DNA from 3 places in the Paenibacillus sp. JT31N7 genome. Region 1 is predicted to be linked to each of the others. Evidence: predicted binding sites of a transcription regulator. Region 1 holds the regulator's gene; each other region holds the start of a gene.
What was found. Region 1 encodes Rex, which represses fermentation and respiration genes when NADH is low (regulators of the CRP and FNR family bind a similar motif). Its sites were predicted from a motif close to TTGTGAAATATTTCACAA; they were not measured.
Positions count from the first base shown of each region.

Region 1 (8,276 bases):
CCCATCACGCATCGTTCGATCTCGGTTTTTTACAGCGGGCCCTGCGAAAAACGGGCTACCCCGATTTTACCGGGCGCGTCCTGGACACGATCGACATGCTGAGAATTGTGTTTCCTTCTCTTCCGACTTACCAGCTCGGCATGGTGGCTTCAGCCTTCGGCATCGAGCATGAGCGGCCTCACCAGGCAGACAGCGATGCGGACGTTACGGCGGAGATCTGGACGATGAGTCTGGACAGGCTGTTGTCCCTGCCTTTGCTGACGGTTCAGCGGCTGGCTCAAATCTTGCCGGCCGAGACGAGCGACCTCGGCTGGTTTATGTCGGAAATCGCCCGGTTTAAGGAACAGCAGACCCCTTTGGACCAATCGATTCATCAGTATTACCGCCAGTTCGCGCTGAACGTGCAGGACTGGGGGGACGAAGACCCGATACGCGACGAGAACGATGTGCTGGAGCTGAGCGACTCTTTTGAAGACGTTTACGATGGGGTAAAAGAAGCGCTGAAAGCGAAGTTCGAGCATTTCGAAAGCCGCGAAGCCCAGGAAATCATGATTCATGAAATTGAGGAAGCCTTTCAGAACGACCGGCATCTCATGATCGAAGCAGGTACGGGCACGGGCAAATCGCTTGGCTATTTGATCCCGTCCCTGTATTACGGGATTAAGCATGACGAGAAGGTGGTCGTCAGCACGCATACGATCAATCTGCAGGAGCAGCTCCGGGAGCGGGATATTCCGCTGCTTCACGACATTTTCCCGGTAAATTTTAAAGCATCGGTCCTCAAAGGCCGCAGCCACTACTTATGTCTCCGCAAGTTCGAAAACCGCATTTCCATGCAGGAGTTCGATACGGGCAAGGAGGACGCCATTACGGCCGCCCAGATGGTAGTCTGGCTGAGCCAGACGCAGACTGGCGACGAAGAGGAGCTGCACTTCGGGAACAAAGGGGCCGCTTTCTGGCATACCGTGTCCAGCGATGCGGAATCGTGTCAGAACCGGCACTGCCCGTGGTTCAAAAAATGCTTTTATCACCGTGCGCGCCATGACGCCAACAATTCGGACGTTGTCATTACGAACCACTCGCTGCTGTTTACCGATATGAAGGCCGAGAACCGGGTGCTGCCGGCTTATAAGCATCTCGTCCTGGACGAGGCTCACCATTTCGAAGAAGTGGCAAGCAAGCATCTGGGCAAAGAGCTTCATTACCTGGGACTGACGAACCAGCTTCTCTGGCTGTTCAAGGACAGCCGGAACGGGCAGCTGCCGGCGCTCCGCACGAAGCTTCAACGGTATGACGACGATTACCGGGCGGCTACCTGGATGAACGGAATCGACAACCTTTTCCCGAAAACACTCCTGATTAAGGAAGCTTGGGATTTACTCTGTGAAAAGTTTTACGAGCTGCTCCAGACGAATTCCGAGCCCGGTCAAATCGATCCCGGTTCCCTGGTGATGCGTCTGAAAAAAGACTCGCTTCCTCCGAATTGGAGCGATTTCACGGATCTCGAGGAGATTTTGGAACAGCATATTCAAGATGTGTATAAATCCGTGGATTCGCTCGCGCAGGATTTGAAAGAAGTCCAGGAAGAATACGACGTCCAGAGCTTCGTAACCGACCTCGGCGGCGTGGCTAAGGAATTACAGGCAGCGAAGGAGACGCTCCGCTTCTTTATGAAGATGGCGGACGATAATTTCGTTTATTGGGTAGAAGCGGGGACGTACAACAAAAGCCGTTCGATCAACCTGATCTCCGTGCCGATGGACGTAAGTCCGCTTATCCGCGAACATTTCTTTGATAACAAGGAGAGTGTTATTCTTACTTCGGCCACGCTGTCGGTCAATAAATCGTTCCAGTATTCGGCGGATCAGCTGGGGCTGAAACTGCCGACCGAAGAAGAGGAGAATCCGAAGCTGAAAACCGTTCAGCTTCCGTCCCCGTTCCAGTACCGGCAGCAGGCTCTTGTCTGCATACCGCGGGACTTTCCGATGATCCGGGGCCGCAGCGGCGAAGAGGAATTTCTCAAAGCGCTGACGGAGTCCCTTTCCGAAGTGGCCGTGGCCACACGAGGGAGGATGCTCGTGCTGTTCACTTCGAATCGGATGCTGAAGCAGGCCCACGCGGTTCTGAAAGAAAATCTTCGCCCCCACGGCATTCATGTGCTCGGTCAAGGGGTGGACACCGGCAACCGCAGCAAGCTGACCCGGCTCTTCCAAGAGCATAAAGCGTGCGTTCTGCTCGGCACGAGCTCGTTCTGGGAAGGGGTGGACATTCCGGGAGAAGCCTTGACTTGTCTGGCTATCGTACGGCTGCCTTTCCAGCCGCCGAACCATCCGCTGGTTGAAGCGAAGAGCGAAAACCTGAAAAAACGGAATCAGAACCCGTTCATGAAACTGTCGGTACCTCAAGCCGTCATCCGATTCAAGCAGGGCTTCGGCCGGCTCGTACGCAGGGCTTCGGACAAAGGCATTGTGCTGATCTACGATACGCGTGTCATTGAGACGCAGTACGGCAAGCACTTTCTCTACTCCCTGCCGGGACCGAAGATTGAACATATGCCGGTAGAGCGCATCGTACCGAGAATTCAGGAATGGATGGGAGAGAACTCGCTTGAAGTCACCTAAAATATCAGAGGCTGTCGTAAAACGGCTGCCGATCTATCTTCGTTTTCTTAATGAGCTTTCGAAAAAAAACGTCTTAACGGTTTCGTCCCAGGATCTGGGACAGAAGCTGAATCTTAACCCGGCACAGATCCGCAAAGATTTGGCTTACTTCGGCGAATTCGGAAAGAAGGGGATCGGTTACGATGTGACCTATCTTATCGAGAAGATCCGTCAGATTCTGAAGCTCGACCGCCAAATACCGGTTGCCCTCGTGGGAGCCGGTAATCTGGGCCGGGCGCTGTGCAACTATAACATCTATTTGCGGGAACAGATGAAAATAACGGCGATTTTCGATTCGTCGCCGGACAAGATCGGCCAGGTCATCAATAACATGAGCGTTCAGCCCATGGAGCATCTGGCCGATGTTATCCGGGATTCCCGCATTCGAATCGGCATCATCACCGTTCCGGCTCCGGAAGCGCAAAATGTCGCCAACCAATTCGTGAAGTCGGGCATCGAAGCGATTCTGAACTTCGCTCCGTCCATTCTGAAAGTTCCCGAAGAAATCCGTGTGCATCATGCGGACTTTACGGCAGATCTCCAGAGCCTGGCCTATTATCTTCCTGAATAAACAATGGAGGGTTTGGCCTTGAAAACCAGAAAAACCGCTATAAGGACCCGTTTTAGGGCCGTATGGCGGTTTTTTTATGGAACTCACTGTTCATTTTTATACGAAGAACTTAAACAACACGGTGTACAGCACATAAGACAGGATGATGCTGATCGGAATCGTAATGATCCAAGTGATGATCATGCGCGTTACGGTACCCCATTTCACCTCATGAAACCGGAGTACGGAACCCGAACCGATGATCGCGGAGGAAATCACGTGAGTGGTCGAAAGCGGCATCCCCATATGCGTGGAAGTCTGAATCACGATGGAGGACGTCAAATCCGAAGCGAAACCGTTGATCGGCTCGATTTTGATCAAGTTTTTGGAGATGGTCTTGATGATCTTCCATCCTCCGATCGAAGTACCGAGGCCCATTGCGGTCGCAGCCGCGATTTTCACCCACAACGGCACGTCCATGGTTGTCTGGGCTCCGGCAGCGACGAGTCCGAATACGATAATACCCATCGCTTTCTGAGCGTCATTTCCCCCGTGGGAGAAGGACAGCAGCCAGGCGGACAGGATCTGGAAGAACTTAAATACGCGGTTTAGCTTCGAACGGGATTTGTTGCCCGTCAGGATGACCAGGTATTTGATGATGGTCATGATGATGTACCCGGCCACAAATGCGACAATCGGCGACAGCACCAGAATCAGCACGATCTTGCCGAGACCGCTCCATTTGACGAAGTCGGCTCCCGCTCCGGCCAGCACGGCTCCGACAATGGATCCGATCAGGGTGTGGGAGGAAGAGGAAGGAATGGCATAATACCAGGTAGCCAGGTTCCAGATAATGGCGGACAGCAGAGCCGCGATGACGATAAATTCACCGTGGTTGATCTTGGTCGGATCCGCGATCCCGCTGCCGATCGTCTTGGCCACCTCCGAAGAATACAGGGCACCGACGAAGTTCAGACAGGCGGCGGAGATAATGGCCACTTTCGGGCTCATCGCACGCGTAGAGATCGAAGTCGCTACCGCGTTTGCCGTATCGTGGAAACCGTTAATGAAGTCAAAGGCAAGGGCGAGAAAAACGATTGCAATCAAGGTAATAAGAACTGTTGTCGTCATGAAATCCTCCTAAACTGCTGGGCTTACGAGTAGCGCAGCACGACGCTTTCCAAGATATTGGCAACGTCTTCACATGCATCGGTGGTCTGTTCGAGACGTTCATATAGTTCTTTGAGCTTGAAATCTTCGTAAGGATCGCGTTTGGTGATAAAAATTTCACGGATGCCTTCGCGCATCAGGCGGTCGGCTTCGTTTTCAAGCGCATTGATTTCAACCGTATGTTGTGGGATCTGCATGTACTTCTTTTTGGAAAGAAGCTTGAAGGCATCGAGCATATGTTGGCAGCTGGACACGATCACGGCGGAGAATTCCTGCATAACCTTGTCCGTCTGGCTGATGTTGAGATAGTCAAAACGTGCTGCTGTCGCTTCAATGCCGTCCAGTACGTCGTCGAGCTTGGAAGCCAGCTCCATAATATCTTCACGGTCGAGCGGAGTGATAAAGACTTTGTTCAGCTCTTTAAAGATTTCGTGGGTGATCTGATCGCCTTTGCTCTCGATGTCTTTGATCATCTGGAAAAAGTTTTCCGGAATTTTATCTCCCATCATCGCGTTTCTGAACATCTGGGATGCATGGAGTGTGTTTTCTGCCGCCCGTATGAGCAGGTTTAAAAAATCGACGTCTCCTCTTTTACTGCTAAAAAGCGATGCCATTACGGTTCCTCCTAGTGATTCGATTGTAAAGATTCCGTGAAGTTAAGTTTAATGTATGTAGAATTTTGTAGCTTAAACTCACAAACTTAAAAATATCATAACATTTCCCCAGAAAGCAATCACTGGTTGAGCGTTTTTTCAATTGTTTGCTCGGCTTGATTTTAAACAAGTGACGTTGTACATTGAAAAGATAAGAATAACTGCCGATTTCGGCACTTTATACGGAATGAGGGCTATCGGATGAAAAAAACGATTATTATAAACGGCTTGTTCGTAACAGGGGACGCAGCCGCACCCGTAATTGAAGGCTGTATGGTCATGGAAGGAAATCAGCTTACATATATAGGAAAGGATGCGCCGCATCCGCTGGAAACGTACGACGAAGTCATCCGCGGGGACCGCAAGCTCTACATGCCCGGTCTCGTCAATACGCACGGCCATGCGGCTATGACTTTGCTGCGCGGCTATGGAGACGATTTGGCCCTCCAGGTATGGCTGGAGGAGAAAATGTGGCCGATGGAAGGCAAATTCACGGCGCAGGACGTGCGCTACGGAACGCTTCTGGCCATCCTTGAAATGATCAAGGGCGGAACGACGACATTTGTCGACATGTACGACCATATGAACGAAGTGGCCCAAGCCGTATCCGATTCGGGTATGCGGGCACGCTTGACCCGCGGTGTCATCGGGCTGTGTCCGGCCGACGTTCAGGAAGCCAAGCTCCGGGAAGCGGTCGCTTTCGCCAAGGACTGGAACGGTGCCGCGAACGGCCGGATTACGACGATGATGGCTCCGCACGCTCCTTACACATGCCCGCCGGATTACATTGAACGTTTTGTGCAGGCCGCACACGATTTGAACCTGCCTATTCATACTCATATGTCCGAGACGTTAAAAGAAGTCGAAGCCAACGCGGAGCAGTATGGCGCACGGCCTGTCGAGCATCTGGAAAAACTGGGTGTTTTCACGAGACCGACCCTCGTTGCGCACGGCGTTCACCTGACGGACGAAGAGATCGCCGTTCTTGCCAAATACAACGTCGGGGTTTCGCATAATCCGGGGAGCAACCTGAAGCTTGCCAGCGGTGTTGCCCGAGTGCCCGATCTGCTCAAAGCCGGCATAAACGTGTCCCTCGGCACGGACGGTGCCGCGAGCAACAATAACCTCGACATGTTCGAGGAAATGCGGCTTGCCGCCCTAATCCACAAAGGCGTAACCGGCGATCCGACCGCCGTACCGGCCGCTGCGGCATTAAGCATGGGCACATCGATGGGCGCACGCTCCATCTGGCTTGACGATGTCGGTACGCTCCAGCCGGGCATGAAAGCCGATTTTATCGCGCTGGATATCGACCAGCCTCATTTTCTGCCTCGTACGGACTATGTTTCCCATATCGTCTACTCGGCATCCGCCCATGATGTGGTAGATGTGTGCGTGGACGGCAGTTGGATCGTACGCGGCCGCGAATGCCTGACGCTTGACGAAGAGAAGATTAAACGGGAATTCGAATCGTGCTTCGCCCGTTTGACGAGCAGTTAGTCTTCAACAGGAGGAAGGAGAGAACGGAATGCTTAAAAAAGCCATTTGGATCGGGCTGTTTGTCGTACTGACATCGGGGTTCGGCATTAACCGTTTTTACGTGAACGTCCAGGCGAACTACTGGGAGACAAATTCCCGGGCTGTACAGGCGGCTTACGAGAAAACGACGATGATCAAGGCTAACCGGGTCGAAGCTTTCCATGGAGCCCGTTCCTATGAAGTCGTTTACGGGGAGGACAAGCTCGGCAACGGGCTGATCGTCTGGGTGCCGCTCAAGCAGGACGGGACCGGTCTGGCCATCGATGAGATTCATACCGAAATGACGGCCGAGAACATAACGGAAGAAGCCGTGCGCGGGATTATGGCTAAGAAAAACCCCAAGCTGGATATTCTGCGTGTAAACGCCGGCGAATTCAAGGGGAAGTATGTCTGGGAAGTCTTTTATAAAGACGAACAGGACCGGGCGTTCTACGATTATTATAATTTAAAGACGGGTGCATTAGAAGATACGTTTAAGCTCAGCCTTCAATAGGGTGGGCTTTTCGCTTATTTCGTTAATTTGTCAAAGACTCCACCGTTTTTTTTGCCCACGGGTTATGGACTGTGATATACTACTCGTATAGCATTTGCTAAATACGAATAGTATAGAAAGGGGGACGTAAGTTGCGTAAAATACGTCTCTTGCCCATCCTGTTAAGTGTCGTCATCACCGCTTTTTTTCTTTTTGGCGGCTGGTTCGCTTATCAGACCTACGCCATCGGAAAACCGCTAGGCAATATCGTGAAAGAAACACCGGGGGTTGAGCAATCCCAGGTCACATATAATGATAAAGAAGTTTCGATCCGTCTGTCTCTCAAACCAGACACCAGCTTAAGAGAAGTGTACGGCCGCATTACAAAAGAAGGAGCCTCTACAATCGGTTCCCGTGACGTGAAACTGTCGGTCAATACAAAAGAATCTCCGGATCTCGATAAATGGTGGGCGCAAGCGCTGTTCGATGTTGCCCAAGCGATGGAAACCCGTCACTATGCCGATATACCTACGGCCCTGGAAAAGCACAAAACGGACAAAGACAGCAGTTTGGTCGTTAAAACCGAAATGGACGAGCAGAACGTTTACGTTCATCTGCAAAAAGGGGATCAGCACAAATACGTGGTGCTGCCCCGGAATGCCGAAAAAGTTGGGGTGTTTAAATGAGCAAATACGGAAAAGAGATAGCGATTGGCGCTGCTCCGGTACTCTTCATTTTTCTTGCCTTTATTAAAGTCAACATTATCCCTTTGCTATTTACGGCCGCCCTTATTACAACGGTTCTTTACATGATGAAAAGCCGCGGTGGTTCCGGCATCGGAATCGGCGCGGGAGCCGGTACGCGCGGGAAATCCCGGCAGCCTTCCTACCTGAGCTTCGATCAGATCGGCGGCCAGGAACGCGCCAAGAAGGAACTCGTCGAAGCGCTTGATTTTCTCGTGAAACAGGAAGAAACGAAGAAGCTCGGTATCCGCCCTCTGAAAGGCATCCTATTGACCGGTCCTCCGGGAACGGGGAAAACGCTGATGGCCAAAGCGGCCGCCCACCATACGAATTCCGTCTATATTGCCGCTTCCGGCAGTGAATTCGTGGAGATGTATGTCGGTGTAGGGGCTTCGCGGATCCGTACCCTTTTTCAGGAAGCCAGAACGAAAGCCCAGAAGGAAAATAAAGAAAACGCCGTTATTTTTATCGATGAAATCGACGTGATCG
Region 1 covers NZ_JCAUAT010000003.1:260,330-268,605, forward strand. Annotated here, with positions in the region: gene dinG (ATP-dependent DNA helicase DinG) at 1-2,621, shown strand, start outside; gene AC58P5_RS15800 (redox-sensing transcriptional repressor Rex) at 2,608-3,231, shown strand; gene AC58P5_RS15805 (inorganic phosphate transporter) at 3,328-4,341, opposite strand; gene AC58P5_RS15810 (DUF47 domain-containing protein) at 4,365-4,994, opposite strand; gene AC58P5_RS15815 (amidohydrolase) at 5,235-6,533, shown strand; gene AC58P5_RS15820 (cell wall elongation regulator TseB-like domain-containing protein) at 6,562-7,065, shown strand; gene AC58P5_RS15825 (hypothetical protein) at 7,197-7,730, shown strand; gene AC58P5_RS15830 (AAA family ATPase) at 7,727-8,276, shown strand, end outside.

Region 2 (8,276 bases), on a different contig from region 1:
TTTACAAGCTCCCGCCGGTTCGCTTCATCCGTAATGGCTTGTGTCTGGATGTACTCCAGGCCCAGCCGCTCGACCCAATCCGATGTTCTTTCCAGGTAATTGGCGGTTTCCCGGTAAAACTGGATCAGCGACGAGGTAATCTCCAGAAGTTCCTCATCCGTCTTCACCTTCACCGCCAGATCGGCAAGCCGCGGTTTAATGCCCCCGTTACCGCCGATGTAAATCTCCCAGCCGCCGTCATTGCCGACAATTCCGACATCCTTGGTGCACGATTCCGCACAGTTGCGCGGACAGCCGTTCACGGCCATTTTAAACTTGGCGGGCATGTCGATCCTTTCGAATTTCTTCTCCAGCAGTTGTCCCATGCCCATCGAATCCTGGGTGCCGAACCGGCAGAAAGTCGAACCCACGCACGTTTTGACCGTGCGCAGCGCTTTGGCATACGCGTAGCCCGAAGGCATACCGAGTTCTTCCCAGACTTTCGGCAAATCTTCCTTGCGCACGCCCATGAGGTCGATCCGCTGGCCGCCGGTCATTTTGACGGCACGGACGTTATATTTCACCGCCACATCGCCGATCCGCTTCAGCTCTTCCGCCGAGCTTACGCCGCCGTACATCCGCGGTACAACCGTATATGTGCCATCCTTGTTGATGTTCGCATGCAGGCGCTCGTTGACGAATCTCGATTCTTTCTCGTCCACATACGTTTCCGGCCACAGCATCGTCAAGTAGTAGTTGAGCGCAGGCCGGCACTTCGAGCAGCCCTCGGCGTTGCTCCAATTCAGCGCTGTCATGGTCTCGCGGGTCGTCGTCAACTTCCGCTCGCGCATGGCAGCAACGATTTCGTCCCGGCCGAGCTGCGTGCAGCCGCAGATGCCATGAGCCGCTGTGCCCGCTTCGTAGCTGTCGCCCAGCACGCCTGCCAGGATTTGCTCGACTAGCGGCTTGCAGCCTCCGCACGAGCGGCAGGCTCCGGTGCAGGCCTTCACTTCGTCGACCGTTTTGAGCCCTTGCGCGCGGACTGCCTCCACGATGGTTCCTTTCGTCACCCCGTTGCAGCCGCATACGATATCCTCATCGGCCAGAAGCTCCGCCCCGCCGCCGCTTTCTTCTCCCGCAGGAATTCCCATCAGAGCGGCGTGCACGTCTTCGGTCATTTCGCGGCCGCTTCGTATCCACTGCTGAAGCTGAGTCGCCTGGCTGACATCGCCGAACAGTACGCCGCCTACGATCCGGCTGCCGCGGACAAGCACCTTTTTATACACGCCTCTCCAATCATCCTGCATTTTGACGATCGTAAGATCCGGACGATCCAGAAACTCACCGGCCGAGAATACGTCCACACCCGATATTTTCAGTTTGGTGGCCAGCACCGTTCCCTCGTAAGGAGCCGTTTCCGCCCTGCACAAATGCTTGGCGAGCACGCTGCCCTGTTCAAAAAGCGGAGCGACAAGCCCGTAGCACACGCCGCGGTGCTCGCAGCATTCGCCGACGGCATAAACGTCCTGAGCCGAAGTCCGCATGAAATCGTCCACGACGATTCCGCGGTTGACCTCCAAGCCTCCGGCCGCGGCCAAAGCGCTGTTCGGCTTTATTCCCGCCGCCATAACGACAAAGTCCGTTTCCAGCACGGTTCCGTCCGTAAACGCCAGCCCTTCGACGCGCACGCCACCGGTGAGTTCCTTCGTCTGTTTTCCCATCGCGAAACGAAGTCCCTGACGTTCCAGCTCCGTCCGCAGCATGCCCGAAGCCGCCGGGTCCAGCTGGCGTTCCATCAGATCGTCCATCAGATGAACGACCGTCACTTCCATGCCCAGCTTCGAAAGGCCCTTGGCCGCTTCGAGACCGAGGAGACCGCCGCCGATGACGGCCGCCTTTTTATAAGTCCGGGCCGCTTCCGTCATCGCTTCGCAATCGGCAATGTCCCGGAAACCGACGACTCCCTCCTTATCCGCGCCTGGAACCGGCAGAATGAAGGGCTTTGAGCCCGTCGCCAAAATCAGGATGTCATAAGGAAGGACATCCCCGCGGTCCGTCGTGACCGTTTTGGCCGTCGTATCCAGCGCGGTCGCCGTCGTCCCCGTCAGAAGCTCAATGCCGTTTTCACGGTACCAGTTCCAATCGTTCAGGACGATTTCTTCCGTCGTTTTGCTTCCCTCAAGCACATAAGAGAGCTGAATCCGGTTGTAGTTCGGATGAGGCTCGCTTCCCACAATCGTTATATCAAACAAGCCGGTGTTGATTTTCAAAATTTGCTCGATCACACCCACTCCTGCCATTCCGTTCCCGATAAGTACCAGTTTTCTGCGATTCATAGTCTAACGCCCCCTGCCTTGATCGATCTTTGAAAAGATTCACTTGTGAAATTAAGCACATACTTAGTATAAACCTCTTCCGTGCCGGTCAGATGTGAGAAAAATCACAGGACGGGAAGCAGATGTGAACATCGCTTGAAAGAAACGTGAATAGACAATGCCGCTGCACAAAAAAAAGCACATTCGCTCCGGTAAACCGGGAATGTGCTTTTTTGATCGGATTCCATGGACAAGCCGCGATACCGTTGTCGTTATTTGAAAACCCGCCGTTACCGCGAGCCTGAAAACGCAGGCAGGGCACTGCGGAGCCGCCGTCCGCCGTATACGGGTCCGCCGGCCTTACAACAGCTCGAGCCTTACCCGGCTGCCGCGTCCGGACGGTTCGGCCGGCTCGACGATCAGCTTGCGCGGCAGACGGGCCCTTAGCTCCGGCACGTGCGAGATAACGCCGACCGCAAGCCGGTCCATGTGGAGCTTCTCAAGGGAGGTGACCACCATATCCAGCAGATCCTGGTCGAGAGTACCGAACCCTTCGTCCAGGAAGAAAAATTCCAGGGGCACCTCGCCTTTGAGCTGGATCTGCGCCGACAAAGCGAGCGCGAGCGCAAGCGACGTCAGGAACGTTTCGCCGCCGGACAGCGTGCCGACCGGGCGCTTCACCCCGCCGGAGCCGTCGTCGCGGATCACGAAGCCGCCGCCGGAGTCCACCTCGATCGCGTAGCGCTGCCGGGTGAGCTGCCCGAGCCGCTGCGAAGCGGCCCGGCTCACCTGCATCAGCTGCTCCTCCGCGAGGAACTCGACGAAGGCGTTCGCTTTCAGCACGGACTGCAGCTTCGCCAGCCGCCCGTGCAAAGTCTGCTGCGCGCTGCGCCGCTCTTCCAGCCGGCGCCACTGCTCGTGCTTCGCCTGCAGCTCCTCGCAGTCGCGTTCCGCCTTGGCGCGGACCGCAAGCGCGGCCTCGTCGCGCTCCTGGGCTTCGCGCAGCCCGAGCAGCATGCCGGACCAGTCTTCTTCGCTGACTGTCCGTCCGGCAAGCTGCTCCCGCAGCTGCGCGAGCCTGGAGCGGAGCGTCTGCTCGCGCTCGCGGTGTCGCCGCGCCTCCGCGCTCCACTCGGCGCGCTGCGCTTCGGCGACGTACGCGCCCCGCACGGCTTCGGCGTCCGCGAAGGAGGACGCCTTCAGCGCGCGTTCGAGCCGCTCCCGCGCTTCGGCGAGCTGCCCGGCGGCGGAAGCGGCGGCCTGTTCGGCGGCGCTGAGCGCCTGGGCCGCCTCCTGCTGCTCGCGGCGGGCCTGCTCGTGCGCGAGCCGGGTCTGCCCCGCGCGGCCGCGCAGCGCGTCGAGCTCGGCCTGAGCCGCCGCGATCTGGCGCGGTACCGGCTCGTCGCCGACGCGGTCGTGCAACTGCTGCGCCTTCTCCGCGGCGAGCTGGGACAGCCCCTGCAGCTTGGTCGCGAGCTGCAGGGCGGTTTTGTCGAGCTCCGCCGCCTCGGTGCGGAGCTGCTCGATCTTCGCGAGCACCCCGTCGATGAACGGGATGCTCTTCTCGATGCGGCCGCGCAGCTCTTCCGCCTGGCGCTCCTGCTCGTTCAGCCGCTTCAGGCGTTCCTCTACAGCGTCCAGCTCCAGGCCCTTGGCGCCGAACCGCTGCTGCCAGGCTTCTTCCCGGCCGCGGACGCTTTGCTCCAGAGCCTGCGCTTTGGCTTCGTCCGCCTGAAGGGCCGCGCGCTGCGAACGAAGCTCCGCCTCGGCGGCTTGCATGCCGGCTTCAAGCGGCTTCAGCCGTTTCAAGAGGGCTTGGAAGCCGGCTTCGAGTCCTGCCGCCAAACGGCCTACACGCCCGGCCTCCGCTTCCAGCCGCTTGAAAGCGGCCAACCGCTGCAGAGCCTCCTCGGCGGAGATTCCGGCTTTTCCCGGCCGCATACCGCCGGTGGCACCGCTCTCTGCCGCCGCCGTGCCCGCTGTGACAGCCGCTTCGATTGCGGCGCCGTCTTGGCCGCTCCGGTCCGCGGAACCTGCCAGGTACGCTTCCGGCGGAAGCTCCAGATCCGCTTGAACCGCCGCAGCCGCTTCCGCCAGCATGAGGGCCGCCTCCGCGGCCGCATGGCCGGTCACGTCCGCGGAAACGGTCCGGACCTCTGCGTCAGGCTCGTTTGCGGCGATCTGCGGATCATCCGTTCCGGCGCGTTCGTGCTCAAGCGCCCGCTTGGCAAGAGTATCGAGGCCGAAAACGTGGCGCTCCGCCTCCAGTCCGGCTTCCCGGATGGCGCGGAGGAGTGTTTCGCACTCCTCTACGCCAGGGGAAGCTTCTTCCGCCCCATGGTCTTCTTCACGATAAGGAGCCGGATGCTCCACAGCCCCGCATACGGGACAGGGCTGTCCTTCGTGCAGCTCGTGAGCCAGCTTCCCGGCCAGATTCCGCAGCTCGCGCTCGCGGTCTTCCCGTTTGCGGACCCCAAGCAGCGCGCCCGCCGCTTCTTCCTGCTCCGCCAGCCGTTTACGCAGCTGCTGGGCTTCCGTCCGGCCGGTGCCGAGTTCGCCGAGCCAACGGGCAAAGTCCTCCGTCCACGCGGTCAATTCCCCGGCACGGGCCGCAAGCTCGCGCTCTCCGGCCTCCACCGTCCGGCGTCTTCCGCCGGTCTCCTGCCGGATCTCCTGGAGCTGGCGCGTCTGCATATCCAACTCCCTTTTGGCGTCCCACGCTTCCTGGAGAAGGCTGCGCTGCTCGTAGCCGACCTCTACGCTTTTCAGTGCTTCTTTCAGCTCCGCCTGCTTGCCAAGCGCCTTTTCCTTCGTTTCCTGTTCCTTGCGGAACGCCTCTTTCACCGCGGAAAGCTGCGAAAGCAGCTTTTCTTCGCTTGCTTTGAGCCCATCGCACTGCTTGTGCAGGTCGGCAAGCTGACGCTCCTGCTCCAGGGCCTGGTTCAAATGCTCCAGCCGGATCAGCAGCGGCTCCTCGCGTCCGGCCAGCTCCTGCCGGGCTTGCTCGGACGCCTGCAAAGCCGTATGCAATTTGACTTCGCCCTCGCGGGAACGGTCCCTTGCCTGAGCGATCCGTCCCCGGTGCTCCGCCTCCGTCTTCGCCGAAGCTTCCGCGTGCTCGACGTAAGGACGCAGCTTTTCCGCTTCCTCCGCACGCTTCAGGCTCTCTTCCCGCTGACGGATTCCCGGCTCTTCTTCCTCGGTTTTGCGAAGCTCCAGCTCTGTTTGCCGCTCATCCTTTTGTACATTTAAAATCTGCTTCATCTCTTCGTAGCGGACAGACGCCTGCTGAAAAAGCTTACGCTGGACGGCGGCATACTCAGCCGCTTCTTTCAGCCTTTCGCCGGCCTGGGCCAGCGCTTCTTCGGACGCGTCTCCCAGCCCCTGCTGTTCGGCGGCGATCTGTTTAAGCAGGCCGTCGGCTTCTTTGAGCCGTCCGCTTACGCGCGCGCTGAGATGATCGCCATAGGCTTCGAGATGGAACAGCCGCTGAAGCATCTGCCGCCGGTCTTTGCCTGTCAGCGAAAGAAATTCGGCGAATTTTCCTTGAGGGAGCACCACGGCGCGGGTAAAATCCTGCATGGACAAACCGAGCACCTGGTGGACCCGGTTGGTTACGTCCGTGGATTTATCGGCCAATACGACCGGTTCCTCCCCGCTCAGGCGGACAAAACGGCTTACGGTATTCGTAACCGAGACGTCCGAGCCTCTCTTGAACTGACGGTCCACCCGGTACCGGATGGCGCCAGTCGGATGGCTGAGTTCGAAAGTGAACGAGACCGCCAGCGTATTTTCGGCATGGTTCATAATCCCCTGCGTACCGCCGGAAGCCCGTTCGACTTTGCCGTAGAGCGCCAGCGTCAGGGCGTCCAGAATGGACGACTTTCCGCTTCCCGTCGGACCGAATATACCGAACACGCCGGCATCGCACAATTGCGTAAAATCAATTTCCTGTGTTTCCCGGTAGCTTTGCAGACCGGACATTTGCAGCCGTATCGGACGCATACGTTTCGCCTCCCTTTATTCGGCCTGCTCCGGGCCGTCCGAATGATCCTGCAGCAGCTCCATAAAGAGCTGCACGAGCTCGGGCTCGGGCTTGGCACCGCCCGTCTGCCGCTCGTAGAAACGGCGGAACAGCTCGTCCACCGGCAGACCCGAGCTCGACAGGGCGGCGGCTTCTTCCTCGGCCGGCTGCTGCTGCGGATAGACCGGTTTGATATGGATAAACCCGCTGCGCGCCTTGCGCAGGGTTTGAATGTCGTGCAGCGACATTGCCTCCGCGATGTGGATTTCCAGGTCGATCCACGCGTTCGCGTCCCGCCCTTCGTCCAGCCAGCGGTGCACCTCCGCCAGCCCTTCCTTCGCTTTCCAGTTCACCAGCGGGCGGCCGGAGGTCAAATAAATTTCTTCAATCGAGGCCGGCTCTCCCGGTTTGACGTCGAGAACCGTCAGCGACTTGGCTTGGCCCGCTTCGGAAAAGCTGTAGGCAAGCGGGGAACCGCAGTAGCGGATGGGGCTCCGCGCTTTAAGCGTCTGCGGACGATGCAGGTGGCCGAGCGCCACATACTGCGCGCCGACATCGAGTGCCGATGTATCGACCGTGTACGCTCCGCCGACCTGAATCGGACGCTCCGATTCGCTTTCTTTTCCCCCGAGCACGTAAATGTGGCTCATGATCAGGTTCACGGTGTCGGGACGAAAGCCCGCCGTTTGAGCTCTAACCAGCTCGCCTACCCGCTCGGAGTATGCTTTCCTGAGCACTTCTTCACCGGCGTCGTCGCTGAGCAGTTCGCCCAGTCTCGACTCGGACGGATACGGCAGCGCAAACAGCTTGGCCGTTTCGCCGGTTCTCGGAATCCCGATCTCCATCAGGCCCGCTTTCGGCAGCCCGATCAGAGAGATTCCCTGCGCCCTGGCAATCGGGGAAGACGCCCCCAGACGGTCCGGATGATCGTGGTTGCCCGAAATAACGACAACCTCCCTGCGGCCGTCCTCGGCCAGCCTGGACAGAGCGTCGTAAAAAAGCTGCTCCGCAGCGGCAGGCGGATTAACGGTGTCATACACGTCTCCCGCCAGCAGCACCAGATCGATATTCCCTTCCCTGACAATACGGACAAGCTCGTCCACAAAAGCAACCTGTTCCTCAAACCGGCTCCGCCCTTCCAGGGTTCTCCCCAAGTGCCAGTCACCGGTGTGCAGTATGCGCATACCTATCCCCCAAATCTGATTGTATCTGTAAAGTCGGCCGGTGCACCTCCATCAGGCGGATCGTCCGGCCTCTTCCTTTTAAATTTCCACCACGTGCCCGCCGTCAAAGAAAAACAGGTACGTTCCCGCAAGCTTGCGCTTCCAGATTTTTTCCACTGCCTGTCCGTACAAGCCCAACTGGAGCCGGTATCTTTCCCGGAGCGCTTCGAGGCCGACGCCTTTGACACGGTCCGTCTTGTAATCGAGCATAATCAGATTGCCGTCCGATTCGAACAGGCAGTCGATCACACCCTGCACAAGCACCGTCTCCTGGCGGGTCGACGCATCCGCATTCGGATAGACACGACCGGCGGGAAGCCCCAAGCTGAAAGGCACTTCGCGCCATACCCGGGTCGAGGCGGCAAGTTTTATACCGATATCCGTCCGGAAAAAACCCGCAAGGATTTCCGCATCCACCGCTCTTGCTTGAGCGGGTGTAAGCAGTTCCTTGTCGATCATTTCCCTCATGACAGCTTCCACGGCCTCCGGCGTCACTTCCTTCAGCGGGATATGCTGCATGACGGCATGAAAAACGGTTCCCCGCTCCGCAGAGGTCAATTTCTTCTCCTCCATAAAACGGGGGCGCCTCAGAAGCGACGTTCTTGCCGAGGAACCGGCCGAAGGGGTACCGGGTACGGCAGCACCGGACGAAACTTCCCCGCCCGCTTCACCGGACGGCTCAATCGGCTCGTGCGCTGCTTGCGTGCCTTGTGCCGCTTGCGGCTCCTGTGTGTC
Region 2 covers NZ_JCAUAT010000001.1:1,591,221-1,599,496, forward strand. Annotated here, with positions in the region: gene nirB (nitrite reductase large subunit NirB) at 1-2,315, opposite strand, end outside; gene AC58P5_RS07235 (AAA family ATPase) at 2,655-6,299, opposite strand; gene AC58P5_RS07240 (exonuclease SbcCD subunit D) at 6,315-7,502, opposite strand; gene addA (helicase-exonuclease AddAB subunit AddA) at 7,581-8,276, opposite strand, start outside.
Region 2: nirB (nitrite reductase large subunit NirB) is a predicted target of Rex. The motif match lies at 2,359-2,376, and genes of this name have one in related genera.

Region 3 (8,276 bases), on a different contig from region 1:
TTTATTTCCTGTAAAGACCAATTTTTAGCGAGACTGGCAGGTTGGCTGCGAAACGTTTCGGCTCCGCGCACGCTCAATAAGCCGATGCGCTCTCGCGATTTCTTCTTCGGTCGGTGTGCAGGCGTCTTTGAGCGGATATTCCCGGTGAAGAAGATCCCATTTATAGGTTCCAAGCCGGTGATAAGGAAGAATCTCGAATTTTTCGACGGTCGGCAGACTGCTTAGAAAAGAACCGAGCCGCTCCAGCTCGTCTTCCGTATCCGTCATTCCGGGAACGAGCACCCGCCGGATCCACATCGGCCTGCCGTGATCGGATAGCCAGCGCGCCGTGCGCAGGATCTTGTCATTGGGCTGGCTCGTCAGCGCGATATGCTTGTCGCGGTCCATCATTTTCAGATCGAGCAGCACCAGGTCCGTTTCTTCAAAAAGCTCGCGGACATGCTCGTGGCCCACTTCGCAAAAACCGGAAGAATCGAGCGCCGTGTTCACGCCGAAGCGTTCCTTGCACGCTTTGAAAAGCTCCGCGACAAACGCCGCCTGCAGCGTCGGCTCTCCTCCCGTTACGGTGATTCCCCCGCCCGACTTCCGGTAGTACGGAAGATAGGGTTCCATCTCGGCGAGGACTTCATCGACGGTCACCGTCCGTCCTCCGCAGGTGTCCCACGTATCGGGATTGTGGCAGTAGCCGCACTGCAGGGCGCATCCCTGCATAAAGAGAACAAACCGGATACCGGGGCCGTCTACCGTGCCGAACGTTTCGATGGAATGAATTCTGCCTTTCATGACTAACACGTCCTTTGCTTCGGCGTGCCCCGGTCCTTCGTTACATGGCGCCGTGGAACGTCCGGTTAATAACGTCGAGCTGCTGCTCGCGGGTAAGTTTGATAAAGTTGACCGCATAGCCCGAAACCCGGATGGTGAGCTGCGGATACTGCTCGGGATGCTCCATCGCGTCCAGAAGCTGCTGCCGGTCGAATACGTTCACGTTGAGATGGTGCGCCCCGCTTCCGAAGTATCCGTCCAGCATGTGGGCGAGATTGTCCTTGCGAGTCTGCGGCTCTTTGCCGAGCGCTTTGGGCACGATCGAGAACGTGTTCGAGATGCCGTCCAAGCTGTGCTCGTAAGGCAGTTTGGCGACGGAGCCGAGCGAGGCCAGCGCGCCTTTGCGGTCGCGGCCGTGCATCGGATTCGCGCCCGGCGCGAACGGTTCGCCCGCTTTGCGCCCGTCCGGCGTGGAGCCGGTTTTTTTGCCGTAGACAACGTTGGACGTAATGGTCAGGACCGACTGGGTCGGAACCGCATCCCGGTAAGGTTTGTGCTTGCGGATCATACCCATGAACGCTTCGACGAGAGAAACGGCGATGGAATCGACACGGTCGTCGTTGTTGCCGTACATCGGATAGTCGCCTTCAATTTCGAAATCGGTGGCGATTCCTTTCTCGTTGCGGACCGGGCGCACTTTGGCGTATTTGATCGCGCTCAGCGAATCGGCAACTACGGACAATCCCGCGATGCCGCAGGCCATGGTACGGACGATTTCCCGGTCGTGCAGGGCCATTTCGATCCGCTCGTAACAGTATTTGTCATGCATATAGTGAATCACGTTCAATGTGTTCATATACAGCTTCGCCAGCCATTCCATGACACCCTTGAATTTATGCATGACCTCGTCGTAATCGAGCACATCGGACGTAACCGGCACGCTTTCGGGGCCGATCTGGATCCCGAGCTTTTCGTCCACGCCGCCGTTAATGGCATACAGGAGAGCTTTGGCCAGATTGGCCCGCGCTCCGAAGAACTGCATCTGCTTGCCGATCTTCATGGCGGATACGCAGCAGGCGATTCCGTAATCGTCTCCGTAGAAAGGACGCATCAGGTCGTCGTTCTCGTACTGGATGGAGCTCGTTTCGATCGAAACTTTGGCGCAGTACTTCTTGAACGCCTCAGGCAGCTGCTCGGACCAGAGCACCGTCAGGTTGGGCTCGGGAGCGGGCCCGAGGTTATACAGTGTGTGAAGAAACCGCATGGAGTTCTTCGTTACGCGGGTCCGGCCCGACAGGGACATGCCGCCGATGGATTCGGTCACCCAGGTGGGGTCGCCGCTGAACAGCTCGTTATAATCCGGCGTACGCAGGAATTTGACAATCCGCAGCTTCATGACGAAATGGTCGACCAGCTCCTGCGCCTGCGTTTCGGTCAAGGTTCCTTCGCGGAGGTCTCTTTCGATATAAATATCGAGGAAAGAGGACACCCGTCCCAGACTCATGGCCGCGCCGTTCTGTTCCTTGATCGCTGCCAGGTAGGCGAAGTACAGCCACTGGAACGCTTCGCGGGCGTCGGTGGCCGGCCCCGTGATGTCAAAGCCGTGATCGGCCGCCATTTTCTTCAACTCGCCGAGCGCCCGGATCTGCTCGGACAGCTCCTCGCGGGCACGGATGACATCCTCCGTGATCGCATCCACTTCAAGAAGAAGGAGATCCTTCTTCTTGTCAGCCACGAGGGAGTCGATGCCGTACAGCGCCACTCTGCGGTAATCGCCGATGATCCGTCCGCGCCCGTAGGCGTCCGGCAATCCCGTGATGATGCCGGCTTTTCTGGCAGCCCGCATGTCGCTGGTGTAGGCGTCGAACACGCCCTGGTTATGGGTCTTGCGGATGTCCGTGAACAGCCGGACCATGTCCTCCGGCAGCTTGAAGCCGTAAGCTTCGCAAGCGTCCTCCATCATCCGGATGCCGCCGAACGGCTGCACGGAGCGTTTGAACGGCTCATCCGTCTGGAGCCCGACTACCCGCTCCTTGTCTTTATCGAGATAGCCCGGTGCGTGGGAAACGATCGTGGACACGGTGTTCACGTCCACATCAAGCACGCCTCCCTGCTCTCTTTCGCGCCGGGTCAAGTCCTTAACGACTTCCCACAGCGCCTTCGTATCTTCCGTCGGAGGGGCAAGAAAAGCCTCGTCTCCCTCATAAGGCGTCAGGTTAAGCTCGATAAAGTCACGGACATCGATCCCGTGCTGCCACTTTCCTTTGCGGAACCCGCGGTATACTCCCTCTTCAGCAGACTTCATGCGCGTCTCGCGCTCTTCGATAGCCATTTTTGTTCCCTCCTTGGAATGAAGGACGGGCCGCGGAGCGGCCGCCCGGCAAAGCTGATTTCGTTTCAGCGCAAACTTTACGGCACGCGCCCGTCAGGACCGCTGTCTCTGTGTCCGTTTCACCGCACCGGCTGGTGCGGCGCTGCTCCTGCCTGTTCAGGCAGCAGATAAATCTTGGCCCGTTTGCTCAGATTCTGCCGTAGAAAGCGTCCCGGTACACTTCGGCCAGCTCGCTGACGAGCGGCATTTTCGGATTCGCGGTCGTACACTGGTCTTCGAACGCTTTGTCCGCCAAGTAATCGACGCGGCTCTCGAAGTCGTCGGCGTCGAAGCCGAGTTCCTTGAACGAAGCGGGAATGCCCAGCTTCTTGTTCAGCTCGCGGATGGCGTCGACAAGGCTCTTCACGCCTTCTTCCGTGGTTGCGGCCGGAAGCCCCAGGAACCGGGCGATCTCGGCGTAGCGCTCGTCGGCGCAGTAGTGCGAGTATTTCGGGAACGACGCGTATTTCGACGGCTTCGACGCGTTATACCGGATGACATACGGCATCAGGATCGCGTTGGTCCTTCCGTGAGCCGTTCCGTACTGTCCGCCCCACTTGTGCGCCAGGCTGTGATTGATGCCCAGGAAGGCGTTCGCAAACGCCATGCCGGCGATCGTGGACGCGTTGTGCATTTTCTCCCTCGCCAGCTTGTCGCCCGTCGCATGGGACTGCTCCAGGTTGCGGAACACGAGCTTGATGGCCTGCAGGCAGAGGCCGTCCGTATAGTCGTTGGCCATGACGGAGACGTAAGCTTCAATCGCGTGGGTCAGCACGTCCATGCCGGTATCGGCCACGGCGGTTTTCGGAAGCGAGTATACGAATTCGGGATCCACGATGGCCACATCCGGCGTCAGCTCGTAATCGGCGAGCGGATATTTCGTGTGGCCGTTCTTTTTATCCGTGATGACGGCGAACGAAGTCACTTCCGAACCGGTTCCCGAAGTCGTCGGGATGGCAACGAACTTCGCTTTCTTGCCGAGCTTCGGATACTTGAACGTCCGCTTGCGGATGTCCATGAACTTCTGCTTCAGCGAATGGAACGTGACGTCGGGATACTCGTAGAACAGCCACATCGCTTTCGCCGCATCCATCGGCGATCCTCCGCCGAGCGCCACAATGCAGTCCGGCTGGAAGGCGTTCATCACGGCCGTGCCGCGTTCCACGGTATCGACCGAAGGATCCGGCTCGACATCGCTGAAAACCTCGATGGCTACCGGCATCCTGCGCTGGCGCAAATAATGTTCCACGCGTTCCACATAGCCGAGTTTCACCATCATCGGGTCGGTCACGATCAAAACACGGGTGATGTCCGGCATTTTCGCCAGGTACTGGGTGGCGTTTCTCTCGAAATAAATTTTCTCGGGTACTTTAAACCACTGCATATTCACCGTCCGGTGTGCGACTTTTTTGACGTTGATCAAATTGACCGCCGTCACGTTCGAAGAAGTGGAGTTGCGTCCGTACGAGCCGCAGCCGAGCGTAAGCGACGGGATATTCGCGTTGTAGATATCCCCGATCGCCCCGTGGGTCGAAGGCGCGTTAACGATAATGCGGCAGGTCGGCAGCTCTTTGGCAAAAGCGGCAATCACTCCGTCATCGTCGGAATGGATGACCGAGGTGTGGCCGAGTCCGCCGAATGCCGCAATCTCCGCGGCCCGGGCGATGCCCGCTTGAGCGCTCGGGGCCGTGTAGCAGGCCAGCACGGGACTCAGCTTCTCGGCGGACAGCGGGTAGGCCGGACCGACGCCGTCCAGCTCGGCGATCAGGATTTTCGTCCCGGCGGGAACCTCGAACCCGGCCATTTCGGCGATACGTACCGCCGGCTGGCCCACAATCGCCGCATTCACGGCGCATCCGGCGTTCATGCCGAACTGGGACAGCTTCTTCGTTTCCTTGGCGCTCAAGAAATGGCAGCCCTGCGCCTTCAGCATCGCCTTGGCCTCCGCCGCGATCGCTTCGTCCAGGATAACGGCCTGCTCGGACGCGCAGATCATGCCGTTGTCAAACGTCTTCGAGAGGATCAGATCCGTGACCGCCTGGCGCAGGTCAGCGGTTCTCTCGATGAAGCACGGCACGTTGCCCGGGCCGACGCCGAGAGCGGGTTTGCCGGCGCTGTAGGCGGATTTGACCATGCCGGAGCCGCCGGTAGCCAGAATCAGCGCCACTCCCTCGTGGTGCATTAGCTCGTGCGTCGCTTCCATGGAAGGCTTCTCCACCCATTGGATGCAATCTTTCGGCGCTCCGTGGCTTACCGCCGCTTCGTAAAGAACGCGGGCCGCTTCGGAGCTGCATTTCTGCGCGGACGGATGGAAAGCGAAAATAATCGGGTTCCGCGTCTTTATCGCGATCAGCGCCTTAAACATCGTCGTCGAGGTCGGATTCGTTACCGGGGTGACGCCGGCGATAATTCCGATCGGCTCGGCGATGGACGTAAGGCCGGTCGTCGGATCGTCGTCGATCACGCCGACCGTTTTGTCGTACTTCACGGAATTATGAATATACTCCGTCGCGAACAAGTTCTTGATGATCTTGTCTTCATACACGCCGCGCCCCGTTTCTTCCACCGCTAGCTTGGCGAGAACCATATGCCGGTCCACGCCGGCCAGCGCCATTTCCTGTACGATGCGATCGACCTGGGACTGATCCAAACCTTCAAATGCGGCCTGCGCTTTCTTCGCGTTCTGCACCAGCCGGTCTACCTGTTCTTTGGCCGCCGCAGCTGCGGGTTTTACGGTCTCATTTTCCTGTACAGCCATCTCTCCGCCTCCTCTGTTCTTTCTACACCTTCATTATAGGAGTTTGTGAATTTTTTCACTATGACATTTCTCACAGACAAAACAGCGTCTCCGCTTTATGGTGAAGACAGGAAACACGCGCGAGCTTTACCATCATCCGCAGGACCCGACAGGAGGAAATGACGATGAGCACAATAACCGTGGAACGTCTGCCGTATGCATCCATGGACCCCGGCAGCCAGTTGTCCGACGCCCTATATTATCTGAAGCAGCAGCATGAATTTCTTGAGGCCGATCTGCTGGAGCTGCAAATGCTCGCACGCGGAATCGGAGCCGCCGGAAGCCGGGATTCGCTCAAAAAAGATTTAAATCAGCTGAAGGTACGCGCCGAACGGTTCTTGAAGTTTTTCCAGCAGTATCAGCAGGATGAACAGGAAACGCTTTTCCCTATCGTTGATTTGTATACAGGCGACAAAATGGGCCCTACCGCCGTTATGAAGCAGGAATACAACATGGCCGTCCACAATCTGCGCCTGTTTTTCCAGGCATTCAAAGAAGACAGCCAGACTCTCGACCCCCTATGCGCGAAACGTTCGGTATCCCACGTGCTCCAGTCGTGCTTCATTCTTCTTGAGCATATGCGCAAAGAAAAAGAATGGGTATTCCCCCTCGCCGAGCAGATGCTGACCGATATCGAGCAGTTTTATTCGTAGAAAATCGCTTTCCCCGATTAAAAGAAACCGGAGACGCCGCATGCGGGCGGAACTCCGGTTTTTGCGTCCTTTTGCCTGGAGCGGTAATAAGTTTGCGTTGGATATGGACGGCCGTCGTAATCGACATTATGCGTAAAATGTGATTTTTGTCATATATGATCTACGTCATATCCGGTATACTGGAAGCAGAAGTCAAAGAGGAGGGAAGCCATCATGAACACCGGCACAAATCCCGTTTACTATACGAATCCCCGCAACACCGCTGCCTTCAAGACGGAAAACTTGCAGAAGCTGACGGATATTATGCATGAGCAGAAGCTCCAACCCGGCGCCTACTTGTTTTGGGAAGGCGATACGGCTGACAAGCTTTATTTTATAAAAAACGGCCGGGTACGCGCTACGAAGTCTACGGACGAAGGCAAGGATCTCGTGCTTTACTTATACCAGCAGGGCGATCTGATCGGCATGATCGATCCCTACGACGACACGAAGCATTGGTACAGCGCGGAAGTGCTGGAAGAAACCCTGATCGGCGTGGCGCACAAGAAAGACGTGGAAATGCTGATTTGGCAGAGCGGCGAATTCGCCCTGGAATTTATGCGCTGGATGGGGCTCAGCCACCGGATGACGCAGACGAAATACCGCGATATGATGCTGTACGGCAAACCCGGGGCCCTGTGCTCCACCATCATCCGCTTGTCGAACACGTACGGTCGGCCCGAAGCGGACGGGACGATCCGCATTACGAAGAAGCTCACCCACTCGGAGCTGTCGGATATGATCGGCTCCACCCGCGAAAGCGTGAACCGCATGTTCAGCGACCTGCGCAAAGCTCAGGCGCTTGAAATGGATAACGGCTATATCGTCATTCGCGACCTGAATTATTTGAGGGGCATTTGCCACTGCGAAAACTGCCCCGTAGAAGTGTGCCGGATGTAATCCGGTACACTTTTTTATTTGCGCCGGGCTCGGCGGCTCCCCGTATAGTACAGCGCTGAATTCTCCAGGCGCCGATTCCCGTTAATGTGTTCCGGCACAGCATGGCGCAGACGTCTGGCGGCAGCGCCCGACCCCCGTCCGGGATTACGGCGCCCCATCACCGGCTGCGGGCCGTAAAAAAGCTCCCTGATTGAAATCAGGGAGCTTTCTTCGCTTGCGGGACTATGCCTGCGCCCAGCGTATGTTTACAGCCGTCCGGCCGCCCGTTTCACAGGCGAGATGAAGGAATACAGCAGCCCGACAAACACGGCCCCGCCGACAATGTTCCCCAGCGTCACCGGAATCATGTTATGGAACCAGCCGGCCAGTGTTACCGTTTCGGGATGCGGGAGGACCAGGGCCAGTCCCAGCACGGTCATGTTCGCCACGCTGTGCTCATACCCCGAAGCGATAAAGCCGTACAGCATCCAGAAGATAAGAATCAGCTTCGCCGTGTCCTCCTTGGCTCTCATGGACGTCCAGATCGCCAGACAGACGAACCAGTTACAAAGGATCCCCCGGAAAAACAGCTGCGTGGTGTCCATGTTCATTTTTTTGGCGGCGATGGTCATTAACAAATGATCCGGCTTAATATTGGCGAACACCCCCGCACCGACGACCAGCAGAACAAGGACCATGGCCCCCGTCAGGTTCCCCAGGTAGCACCAGAACCAGTTGACGAGCGTATCCTTCCAGGTGACTTTGCGCGAAAGCG
Region 3 covers NZ_JCAUAT010000001.1:1,582,047-1,590,322, forward strand. Annotated here, with positions in the region: gene pflA (pyruvate formate-lyase-activating protein) at 25-783, opposite strand; gene pflB (formate C-acetyltransferase) at 824-3,094, opposite strand; gene adhE (bifunctional acetaldehyde-CoA/alcohol dehydrogenase) at 3,282-5,891, opposite strand; gene AC58P5_RS07210 (hemerythrin domain-containing protein) at 6,056-6,583, shown strand; gene AC58P5_RS07215 (Crp/Fnr family transcriptional regulator) at 6,797-7,522, shown strand; gene AC58P5_RS07220 (formate/nitrite transporter family protein) at 7,768-8,276, opposite strand, start outside.
Region 3: adhE (bifunctional acetaldehyde-CoA/alcohol dehydrogenase) is a predicted target of Rex. The motif match lies at 5,935-5,952, and genes of this name have one in related genera.